Regions from separate parts of the Pseudomonas sp. J452 genome, predicted to be linked through region 2. Evidence: riboswitches for the same ligand, from Rfam matches in the RefSeq annotation. Region 2 holds a riboswitch; each other region holds the start of a gene.

Region 1 (3,267 bases), 1.0 Mb from region 2:
CGGCCCGATCGACGGCCACGACCTGCCCACACTCATCGCGACGCTGCGCAATATGCGCGACCTGGACGGCCCGCAGTTCCTCCATGTGGTGACCAAGAAGGGCAAGGGCTTCGCCCCGGCCGAGGTCGACCCGATCGGCTACCACGCGATCACCAAGCTGGAGCCGATCAAGGCTCCGGTTGTCGAAGCCAAGAAGCCGAGCGGGCCGAAATACTCCAGTGTGTTCGGCCAGTGGCTGTGCGACATGGCAGCGGCAGACCCGCGCCTGGTCGGCATCACCCCGGCAATGAAGGAAGGCTCCGACCTGGTGGCCTTCGCCGAGCGCTTCCCCGAGCGCTACTTCGACGTGGCCATCGCCGAGCAGCATGCGGTGACCCTGGCCGCCGGCATGGCCTGCGACGGCGTCAAGCCGGTGGTGGCGATCTACTCGACCTTCCTCCAGCGCGCCTACGACCAGCTGATTCATGACGTGGCCGTGCAGCACCTCGACGTGCTGTTCGCCATCGACCGCGCCGGCCTGGTCGGCGAAGACGGCCCGACCCACGCCGGCAGCTTCGACATCTCCTACCTGCGCTGCATCCCCGGCATGCTGGTGATGACGCCGAGCGACGAGAACGAACTGCGCCAGATGCTCACCACCGGCTACCACTTCGATGGTCCGGCGGCGGTGCGTTACCCGCGCGGTAGCGGGCCGAACACGCCGATCGACCCGGCGCTTGAGCCGCTGGCAATCGGCAAGGGCCTGGTGCGTCGGCGCGGGCAGAAAACCGCGCTGCTGGTATTCGGCGTGCAACTGGCCGAAGCGCTCAAGGTCGGCGAGACGCTGGACGCCACGGTGGTCGACATGCGCTTCGTCAAACCGCTGGACGAAGCCCTGGTGCGCGAACTGGCGGCCAGCCATGAACTGCTGGTGACCATCGAGGAGAACGCCATCATGGGTGGCGCAGGCTCGGCGGTCAGCGAATTCCTCGCCCAGCAAGGCCTGCTCAAGCCCGTGCTGCACCTGGGTCTGCCAGACAGCTACGTGGAGCACGCCAAGCCGGCGCAGATGCTCGCCGAATGCGGCTTGGACGAAGCCGGCATCGAAGCGGCCGTGCGCGCCCGCCTGGCCCAGCTCTAAGCACAGGGCCGGCGAGCGGGTTTCACCCGCCCGACTCTGTAGGAGCCAGCTTGCTGGCGAGCGCAGACCATCCGCCCTAACCGACGCATCCGCAGCCCGATGATCGCCAGCAAGCTGGCTCCTACAGGCGAGTTGGCGATTTACTTGAGCGGCGCTCATGTCGCCGCGAATCGAGCCCGCTTGTTTTTCATACAGCCACGCACTAAGGTGCGCGGCGTTTTTCATTTCCGCCACGGTGCGCCGCTGCTCTCAGCACGGCGTTAAACGGGAAGCCGGTGCGCTCCATCGAGGAGCCATCCCGGCGCTGCCCCCGCAACGGTAATCGACGGCAGGTTGCCACCTGCACGCTGACCATAAAAGCCACTGGAGTCATCCGGGAAGGCGGATCAGCGCGAGTCGAGAGCCCGGAGACCGGCCTTGGCGGATCGACTGGTGTTGCGGAGGGCATCACCGTCAAGCGCTGGCTACGGCCAGAGCTTGTCCTGCCCTTCTCAAAAGTCTGCCGACCTTTGAGGATTTATCGATGAAGTTGTCCCGCCTTTCCATTGCCGTGGCCCTGCTGCCTTGCACCCCGGTCTACGCCGCATCCAGCCAGGATGATGCGCTGAAGCTGTCGGAAACCCTGATCAGCGCCAACCGCGACGTGCAGCAACGCAGCGCCAGCAGCGCCGCCAGCACGGTGTTCACCCGCGCCGATATCGAGCGCCTGCAACCATCCTCGGTGACCGAGCTGCTCCAACGCGTGCCCGGCGTCCAGGTCACCGACAACGGCAGCGGCAGCCTGGCCAGCCTGTATATCCGCGGCACCAAGTCGGCGCAGAGCCTGGTTCTGGTAGACGGCATGCGCATAGGCTCGGCCAGCTCCGGCGACAGCAATCTGCAGCACCTCAATATCGAGCAGATCGAGCGCATCGAAGTGCTGCGCGGGCCGCGTTCGGCCATGTACGGTGCCGATGCCATCGGCGGCGTGGTGCAGATCTTCACCCGCCGCAGCAGCGGTGAAGGGTTCAAGCCATTCGTGCGCGTGGGCTATGGCAGCCGGGGTACCTGGCAGCGCAGCGCCGGCATTTCCGGTGGCGATGAGGCCACGCGCTTCAGCCTGGCCGGCAGCCTCGACGAGACCAACGGCATCGACCGTACCGGCACCTCCTACGAAGCCGATCAGGATCACGACGCCTACCGCAACAAGGCCTTCAGCCTGAGCCTCAGCCACAGTTTCAGCGACAACCTGGAAGCGGGCGTCAGCGTCCTCGACCAGCGCGGCCGCACCGAGTTCGACAACCCCTTCGGCCGCTTCGACATGACCACCTTCGAATCGGTGGAACAGGACCCGTACAGCGACTTCACCGTCAGCAGCGTCTCCAGCTACTTTGACGCCCAGCTCAACGACAGCTGGAACAGCCGCCTGGAAGTCGGCCACAGCGAGAACCGCGAAGAGAGCCTGGATAAACTCAGCGACGAGCGCGGCGTGTTCAACACCTACCGCGACTCGGTCAACTGGCTGAACACCCTGAGCCTGAGCGACAGCCACAGCCTGATGCTCGGTGCCGACTGGTACCAAGACCAGCTCAACAGCAACACCGCCTTCGCCGAGCAACAGCGCTGGAACCAGGCCGCCTTCATCCAGCACCGCTACGACGGCGAGCACTTTTCCACCGAACTGGGCCTGCGCCACGACAAGAACGAGCAGTTCGGCAGCGAAAACACCTGGAGCGGCGCCCTGACCCTGCCGCTCGACGAGCGCAACGACCTGATCGCCTCCTACAGCGAAGGCTTCCGCGCACCGACCTTCAACGACCTGTACTACCCGGACTACAGCAACCCGAACCTCCAGCCGGAACACTCCAAGAGTGTCGAGCTGCAGTGGCGCAGCCAACTGGCCGCCACCACCCGCCTGGAGGCCTCGGTCTACCGCACCGACATCGAAGATGCGATCGCCAACGACCAGGACTTCATCCCGCAGAACATCGCCAAGGCGCGCATCCATGGTTTCGAGGCCGCGCTGCAGCAGGAACTGTTCGGCTGGCAGGGCCAGCTGGGCGTGGCCTTCGTCGATCCGCGCGACCGCGACAGCGGCCACACCCTCAACCGCCGCGCGCGGCGCACCCTGAGCCTGGATCTGGATCGCAGCTTCGGCGATGTCGCCA
Region 2 (3,267 bases):
CCGGAACAGGTGCTGGGTATCGGCGTGGTACAGCGCCGAAGCGGCGAAGTCCTCGGCGCCCAGCACCCGGCCGACCAGGATCAGCGCGGTGCGGCGAAAACCCTTGGCGCGCACTTTGTCCTCGATATCCGCCAAGGTGCCGCGCACCCACTCCTGATCCGGCCAGCTGGCGCGATGGACCACGGCAATCGGGCAGTCGGCGCCGTAGTGCGGCAGCAGCTCGGCGACTATCGCCGCCAGGTGCTGCACGCCCAGATGGATGGCCATCGTCGTGCCGTGGCTGGCCAGGGCACCCAGCGCCTCCCCGGCTGGCATCGGCGAGTTGTGCCCGTAGCGGGTGAGAATCACCGTCTGCGCCACGTCTGGCAGGGTCAGTTCGACCTCCAGCAGCGCCGCGCAGGCGGCCGTGGCGGTGACGCCGGGAACGATCTCGAAGGGGATATCCAAGGCCCGCAGCTCGCGGATCTGCTCGCCGATGGCGCCGTACAGCGACGGGTCGCCGGAATGCACGCGGGCCACGTCCTGGCCGCGGGCGTGAGCCTCGGCCAGCAGGCGGACGATCTCGCCCAAATGCAGCTCAGCGGTATTCACCACCTGCTCGGCGCAATGACCTTCGAGCACCGCCGGCGGCACCAGCGAACCGGCGTAGAGCAGCACCGGGCAGTTGCGAATCAGGCGCTGGCCTTTGACGGTGATCAGTTCGGGGTCGCCGGGGCCGGCACCGATGAAATAGACGGTCATTGCGAGAGCTCTCTATCGATCCGCGCCAGGGCGCAGGTGGCATTGCTACTGTGCTGGCGCGGGCCAAGCAGCTGCGCCATACCCAGGCGCGCGGCGGTGACCAGGGCGCTGGGCTCGGCCACCGCCGTGCTGCCGGTCACGCGCAGGGTCAGCGGATTGGCCGCGGCCTGGCCGGCGACGCTCGCCAGCTCCTGCACCGAGCACCAGGTCATCGGCAGCGCCAGGCGCTCGACCAGCGCCTGCAGGCCCGGTTCGTCACGCTTGTGCGCACTGCTGGCCAGACCCACCAGAGCCTCCAGGCCCAGGCCATGCGCGGCCAGGCACTGCAGCAGCAGGGCTTGCAGCTCGTCCGGAGTACAGCCGCGACGGCAGCCGAGGCCGGCAATCAGGCGAATGGCGGGGCTGGACATGGCGCTCCTGCTGGCAGGCGGAAAAGGCCGCGTAGCTCAGCACGGGCGGCCACCCCGGTCAACCGCGGTTGACCTGCACCCGGTCGCTGCGTAGCCTTCCACCCTTTCGAGGTTCTGCACCCACGCGGGTGCAGCTAAGAGGGAACAGGGTCAACGCCCTGGCTGCCCCCGCAACTGTGAACGGTTCAAGCCCCTTCGATACACCACTGCCAACGGCGGGAAGGTGAAGGGAGCGTGCCCAGCGCACACCGTGAGCCAGGAGACCTGCCTCGACTAACCAGCTAACTGTCCGGGCGGGGTGATCCGGTGGTGCAAGGCCCGCGTCCGCCCGGACACCGGCCTGCCCCTGCCCGTCCGTCTCTTTTTCGACGCTCCGGGGCCCTCCATGAAAACGCTCGCCAAACTTCCCGTCACCATCGTCACCGGCTTCCTCGGCGCCGGCAAAACCACCCTGCTGCGTCACATGCTCGGCCATGCCGACGGCCGCCGCATCGCGGTGATCGTCAACGAGTTCGGCGAGCTGGGCATCGACGGCGAAATCCTCAAGCAGTGCTCGATCGGCTGCAGCGAAGAAGAAGCCAACGGCCGCATCTTCGAGCTGGCCAACGGCTGCCTGTGCTGCACCGTGCAGGAAGAGTTTTTTCCGGTGATGCGCGAACTGGTGGCACGCCGTGGCGAGCTCGACCATATCCTGATCGAGACCTCCGGCCTGGCCCTGCCCAAGCCGCTGGTGCAGGCCTTCAACTGGCCGGAAATCCGCACCGCCTGCACGGTGGACTCGGTGATCACCGTGGTCGACAGCCCGGCCGTGGCCGCCGGCACCTTCGCCGCCTTCCCGGATCAGGTCGATGAGCAACGCAAGCTCGATCCCAACCTGGACCACGAATCGCCGCTGCACGAGCTGTTCGCCGACCAGCTGGCCAGCGCCGACCTGGTCATCCTCAACAAGGCCGACCTGCTCGACGCCGCTGCCCTGGCCGCGGTACGCGCCGAAGTGGCCGAGGAGCTGCCGCCGGCGGTCAAGGTCATCGAAGCCCACGGCGGCGAGCTGCCGCTGGACGTGCTGCTGGGACTGAACTGCGCGACCGAGCTGCACATCGACCAGCGTCGCACCCATCACGACGAGGAAGGCGAGGATCACGACCACGACGAGTTCGACTCCTTCGCCGTCGAGCTGCCCGAGGTCGAGGAAGCGCGCCTGCTGCAGGCCCTGAAGGAGGCCGTGGCCAAGCACGGCATCCTGCGCATCAAGGGCTTCGCCGCCATCCCCGGCAAACCCATGCGCCTGCTGCTGCAGGGCGTCGGCCAGCGCTTCGACAAGCACTTCGACCGCGCCTGGCAAGCCGACGAAGCGCGCCTCACCCGTCTGGTGGTGATCGGCCAGGTGCTGCACCCGGCCGCCATCAGCAGCGAGCTGCAGGCGGCATTGGCGTGAAGCCGCTGATCGCCAGCAAGCTGGCTCCTACGGCGGCAGCGTGCTCGGGCTTGTGTGTAGGAGCCAGCTTGCTGGCAATCCCTTCCCCGGTAGGCGCCTGACATGCACCTGCTGCGCACCCAGCCCGGCAGCCAACTGCCGGTCGACAGCATCGCCGACCTCGGCCAGACCCCGGCCGAGCTGGTGATCCTCTGCACCGGCGACTCGCACCTGTCGTTGCTGGCCGAAGTGGCGCGCAGCCTGCCCGAGGACTTTCCCAGCCTGCGCCTGGCCAGCCCGGCGCAACTGGGCAACCACGCCTCGGTGGATTTCTACGTCGAGCAGGTGCTGCAGCACGCCAAGGTCATCCTGATCTCGGTGCATGGCGGGGTCAGCTATTGGCGCTACGGCATCGAGCGCCTGGTCGAGCTGGCCGGGCGCGGCGCCAAGCTGATCCTGGTGCCTGGCGATGACAGTCCCGACCCCGAGCTGAGCAGCCTGGGCAATGTCGCACCGGCCGACTGCGAACGCCTGTGGCAGTACCTGCGCCAGGGCGGAGTGGACAACGCCCGGCAGTTTTTCCACTGCCTCGCCAACCTCTACCTGCAGCGCGACTACCCCTGGCAGGAGCCGCGCGCCCTGCCCCGCGTCGCTATCTATCACCCGCAGCAGGCCGCAGCCAGCCTGGACCGCTGGCGCGCC
Region 3 (3,267 bases), 2.3 Mb from region 2:
GCCTTCGCCAGCCTCGCCCGCCAGCGTTCGGCAAGGCTGGCTAGCGCGATCTAGGCTTAGGGCAAATCATTCCAAGGAGCCTGCCTTGCGCAACCCGATGACCTTCTGCCTGCTGGCGCTGCTGAGCACCACCAGCCTGGCCGCCGAGCTGGACGGCCATTACCGCGGCACCCTGGACAATCGACCGAGTGAATTGATCCTGCACAGCCAGGGACCGGAAGTGACAGGCGAGTACGTCGAGGGCCCGCAGCTGCGCTTCAAACTCAGCGGCAGCTTCGACGGCCAACTGCTGCAGGCGCAGATCAGCGATCCGCACTCCGGCCAGGTACTGGCCAACATGAATGCCAACTTTGCCAACGACATGCTCAACGCCAGCCTCGCCGCACGTGACCCCAGCAGTGGCGAGACACTGATACGCGAGGCGCTGTTCGAGCGCGTCGCCCCGCCACCGCCACCGCCCGACCCGCACCAGGATCCGGCACTGGTCGGCACCTGGATCAGCGAACTCAGCAGCGAGAGCGCCGAGCTGGCCACGCTGACCACGGTGACCACCCTGCGTATCCGCGCCGACGGCAGCGTCGCGCAGTGGCGACGCACGGTGACCGGCGGCAGCGACTGGAGCTACGACCGCCCCGGCGAACTGCAGTACAGCGGCCGCTGGCGCAGCGACAACGGCCTGCTGCTGGTGCAGCTGGAGGGCGCCCGCGAGTTCCAGCCAGCCGCACGTTACCGTTTCAATGCCCCCTTCCTGGTGACCGAGAGCAATACCGGCGAGATGATCTGGCAGCGCCGCTGAGTCCGTTTGGACGCGCGCCAAACGGCACATCCCCATGCAGGCGCGGGGACGATCAGACGGCGGTCACTGGAATGAAAGCGCCAGACCGGTTTCCCGGCCTGGCGTGGGCCGGGGTCAGGCCGGCTGGTGCAGGCGCACGTTGAACAGCGGGCCCTGGCTGTAACGCGACAGCGCCTTGGCGGCGGCCAGCACGCCCAGATCGATCAGCGGTTCGAGCAGGATCACGCTCATGTAGGCCAGGCCGAAGCTGCCGACGGAGGCCAGGTTTGCGCTGGAGAAGCCGTTACCGTAGACGGCCCAGAAGGCCACCCAGGCGACGATGCCGCCCTGGTAGGCGGTCGACAGGGCCAGGGCCTGCTTGTAGCTGGTATCCACATAGGCCGTGCGCGCCGGGATGAGGCGCTTGGCCAGCAGGTGAATGGCCCACAGTGGCAGCAGCAGGGTGGTGACGTTCATGCCGTACTGCGGCAGGTCGAACTGGGCGAAGAACAGCCCCTGCAGCAACAGGCCGGCGGCCAGGCCGATGGCCGCGGCACCGGCGCCGAACAGCAGCAACAGGGTCGAGCCGAGGATCAGGTGGACTTCCGAGACGCCCACCGGATGGTGCGGCAATACCTCGAAGAAGCAGAACACCAGGGCAGTGGTCAGCAGGCTGCGCAGGGTCAGGGCGAGCAGGCCGCCGTTGTCGCGCAGACTGTCGCGGGCGAGTTTGACCGTGAGCGCGAAGGCACCAGCGGCGGTTGCATAGCTGAGGAAAATCTTGGCGCCGGCAACGACGTCAGGTTCGATGTGCATTAGGGTTCCTTGGCCGCGCCCACCGCGCGACGATCCGGATTGAGGGAAAGGGGCAGAATGCCCAATAGCGATGGCAGGTCTCCTGGCTCACGGCTTGCTACTTCGCCCGCCTTCCCAGCCGATAAAGGCCAGTGGCGTGTGGGCATCGTTCGCCGCTTACAGTTGCGGGGGCAGCCAGGGCATTGGCGACGAGCGCCGCACCCTTTTTCCTTTTCATCCGGCCGCACGAAGCGGACCGGAACCATCGGCGGCCACCTTACCCGCCTCGCCCGCGAAAAGACAGTGCCCGCTGCCGCGCCGGCGCCCTCGACAGCCCCGTGCCAGACGCGCCTGAGCGCATTTCCCCACGGCCTCGGCGTGCCCGCAGGGGCTCGACTGCCCTGCCTGCATATCCCGCCACGCAACGCTGGGCAGGCCTATTGCGATGGAGTCTTGGTAGCCTCTCGCCTCGCGGAGCCTTGCCGTATTCGTGGGCGGACCGAGTATGGGCAGCCACCTGCGCAGGTGGCCCTGCGCCTGGCGGTGATAACGGTGCGGGAGCGCCGGGTGCCTCTCGACCTCAGATCAGATGCGGCGTACTGCGCGCCACCAGCGCCTCGGCATCCACGCCGCGCGGCAGGGTGCCGTAGACACGGCCGCCGTCGGCCAGGCGGCTGGCGATAAAGGCGTCGGAGACGGTGGCGTTGCCAGCTTCCAGCAGCAGCTTGGCCTGCAGGGCCACGGCCACGTCCTCGGTCAGCTGGCGGGCGCGGTACTGGATATCGGCAGTGTCGCGGAAGTCCGCCTGCAGGCGCTGGATATGCGCCTTGAGACGTGCATCGCCATGGCCGTCGCCCAGCTCGGCGAACAGCACGTCGAGCACACCGGCCTCCTTGGACAGGGCACGCAGCACATCCAGGCACTGCACATTGCCCGAGCCCTCCCAGATCGAGTTGACCGGCGCCTCGCGGTACAGCCGTGGCAGGATGGTTTCCTCGACATAGCCGGCGCCGCCCATGCACTCCTGGGCCTCGTTGATCATTGCCGGGGCGCGCTTGCAGATCCAGTATTTGCCGATGGCGGTGACCAGACGGGCGAACTTGTCTTCCTGCTCGTCGTGCGGGTTGTCCAGAGCCTTGCCCATGCGCATGGTCAGGGCCAGCGCCGCCTCGCTTTCCAGGGCCAGGTCGGCCAGCACGTTCTGCATCAGCGGCTGCTCGGCCAGCACCCGGCCGCCGACCTTGCGGTGCGCGCAGTGGTGCGCGGCCTGGGTCAGGGCCTGACGCATCAGGCTGCTGGAGCCGATCATGCAGTCGAAGCGGGTCAGCGAAACCATCTCGATGATGGTCGGTACGCCGCGACCTTCCTCACCGACCATCCAGGCCAGGGCGCCACGGAACTCCACCTCGCTGGAGGCGTTGGCCCAGTTGCCCAGCTTGTTCTTCAGGCGCTGGATATAGAACTGGTTGCGGCTGCCGTCCGGGCGATGGCGCGGCAGCAGGAAGCAGCTCAGCCCCTTGTCGGTGTAGGCCAGGGTGAGGAAGGCGTCGCACATCGGCGCCGAGCAGAACCACTTGTGGCCGACCAGCTCGTAGGCCTGACCGGGGCCGCCCATGCCCACCGGATGGGCCTTGGTGGTGTTGGCACGCACGTCGGTGCCGCCCTGTTTCTCGGTCATCGCCATGCCGATGGTGACA

The links. A riboswitch is a leader RNA that binds a small molecule or an ion and turns the genes downstream of it on or off. The one in region 2 is predicted to bind cobalamin.
Region 1: linked by a shared signal. The riboswitch ahead of LRS11_RS02040 (TonB-dependent receptor domain-containing protein) and the one ahead of cobW (cobalamin biosynthesis protein CobW) in region 2 are both predicted to bind cobalamin.
Region 3: linked by a shared signal. The riboswitch ahead of LRS11_RS08660 (energy-coupling factor ABC transporter permease) and the one ahead of cobW (cobalamin biosynthesis protein CobW) in region 2 are both predicted to bind cobalamin.

Annotation. Positions count from the first base shown of each region.
Region 1 is NZ_CP088294.1:443,195-446,461, forward strand. It holds gene dxs (1-deoxy-D-xylulose-5-phosphate synthase) at 1-1,120, shown strand, start outside; cobalamin riboswitch at 1,337-1,555, shown strand; gene LRS11_RS02040 (TonB-dependent receptor domain-containing protein) at 1,644-3,267, shown strand, end outside.
Region 2 is NZ_CP088294.1:4,289,629-4,292,895, forward strand. It holds gene cobM (precorrin-4 C(11)-methyltransferase) at 1-741, opposite strand, end outside; gene LRS11_RS19510 (cobalamin biosynthesis protein) at 738-1,151, opposite strand; cobalamin riboswitch at 1,244-1,438, shown strand; gene cobW (cobalamin biosynthesis protein CobW) at 1,537-2,586, shown strand; gene cobN (cobaltochelatase subunit CobN) at 2,689-3,267, shown strand, end outside.
Region 3 is NZ_CP088294.1:1,939,647-1,942,913, reverse strand. It holds gene LRS11_RS08665 (hypothetical protein) at 86-796, shown strand; gene LRS11_RS08660 (energy-coupling factor ABC transporter permease) at 911-1,591, opposite strand; cobalamin riboswitch at 1,646-1,852, opposite strand; gene LRS11_RS08655 (acyl-CoA dehydrogenase family protein) at 2,151-3,267, opposite strand, start outside.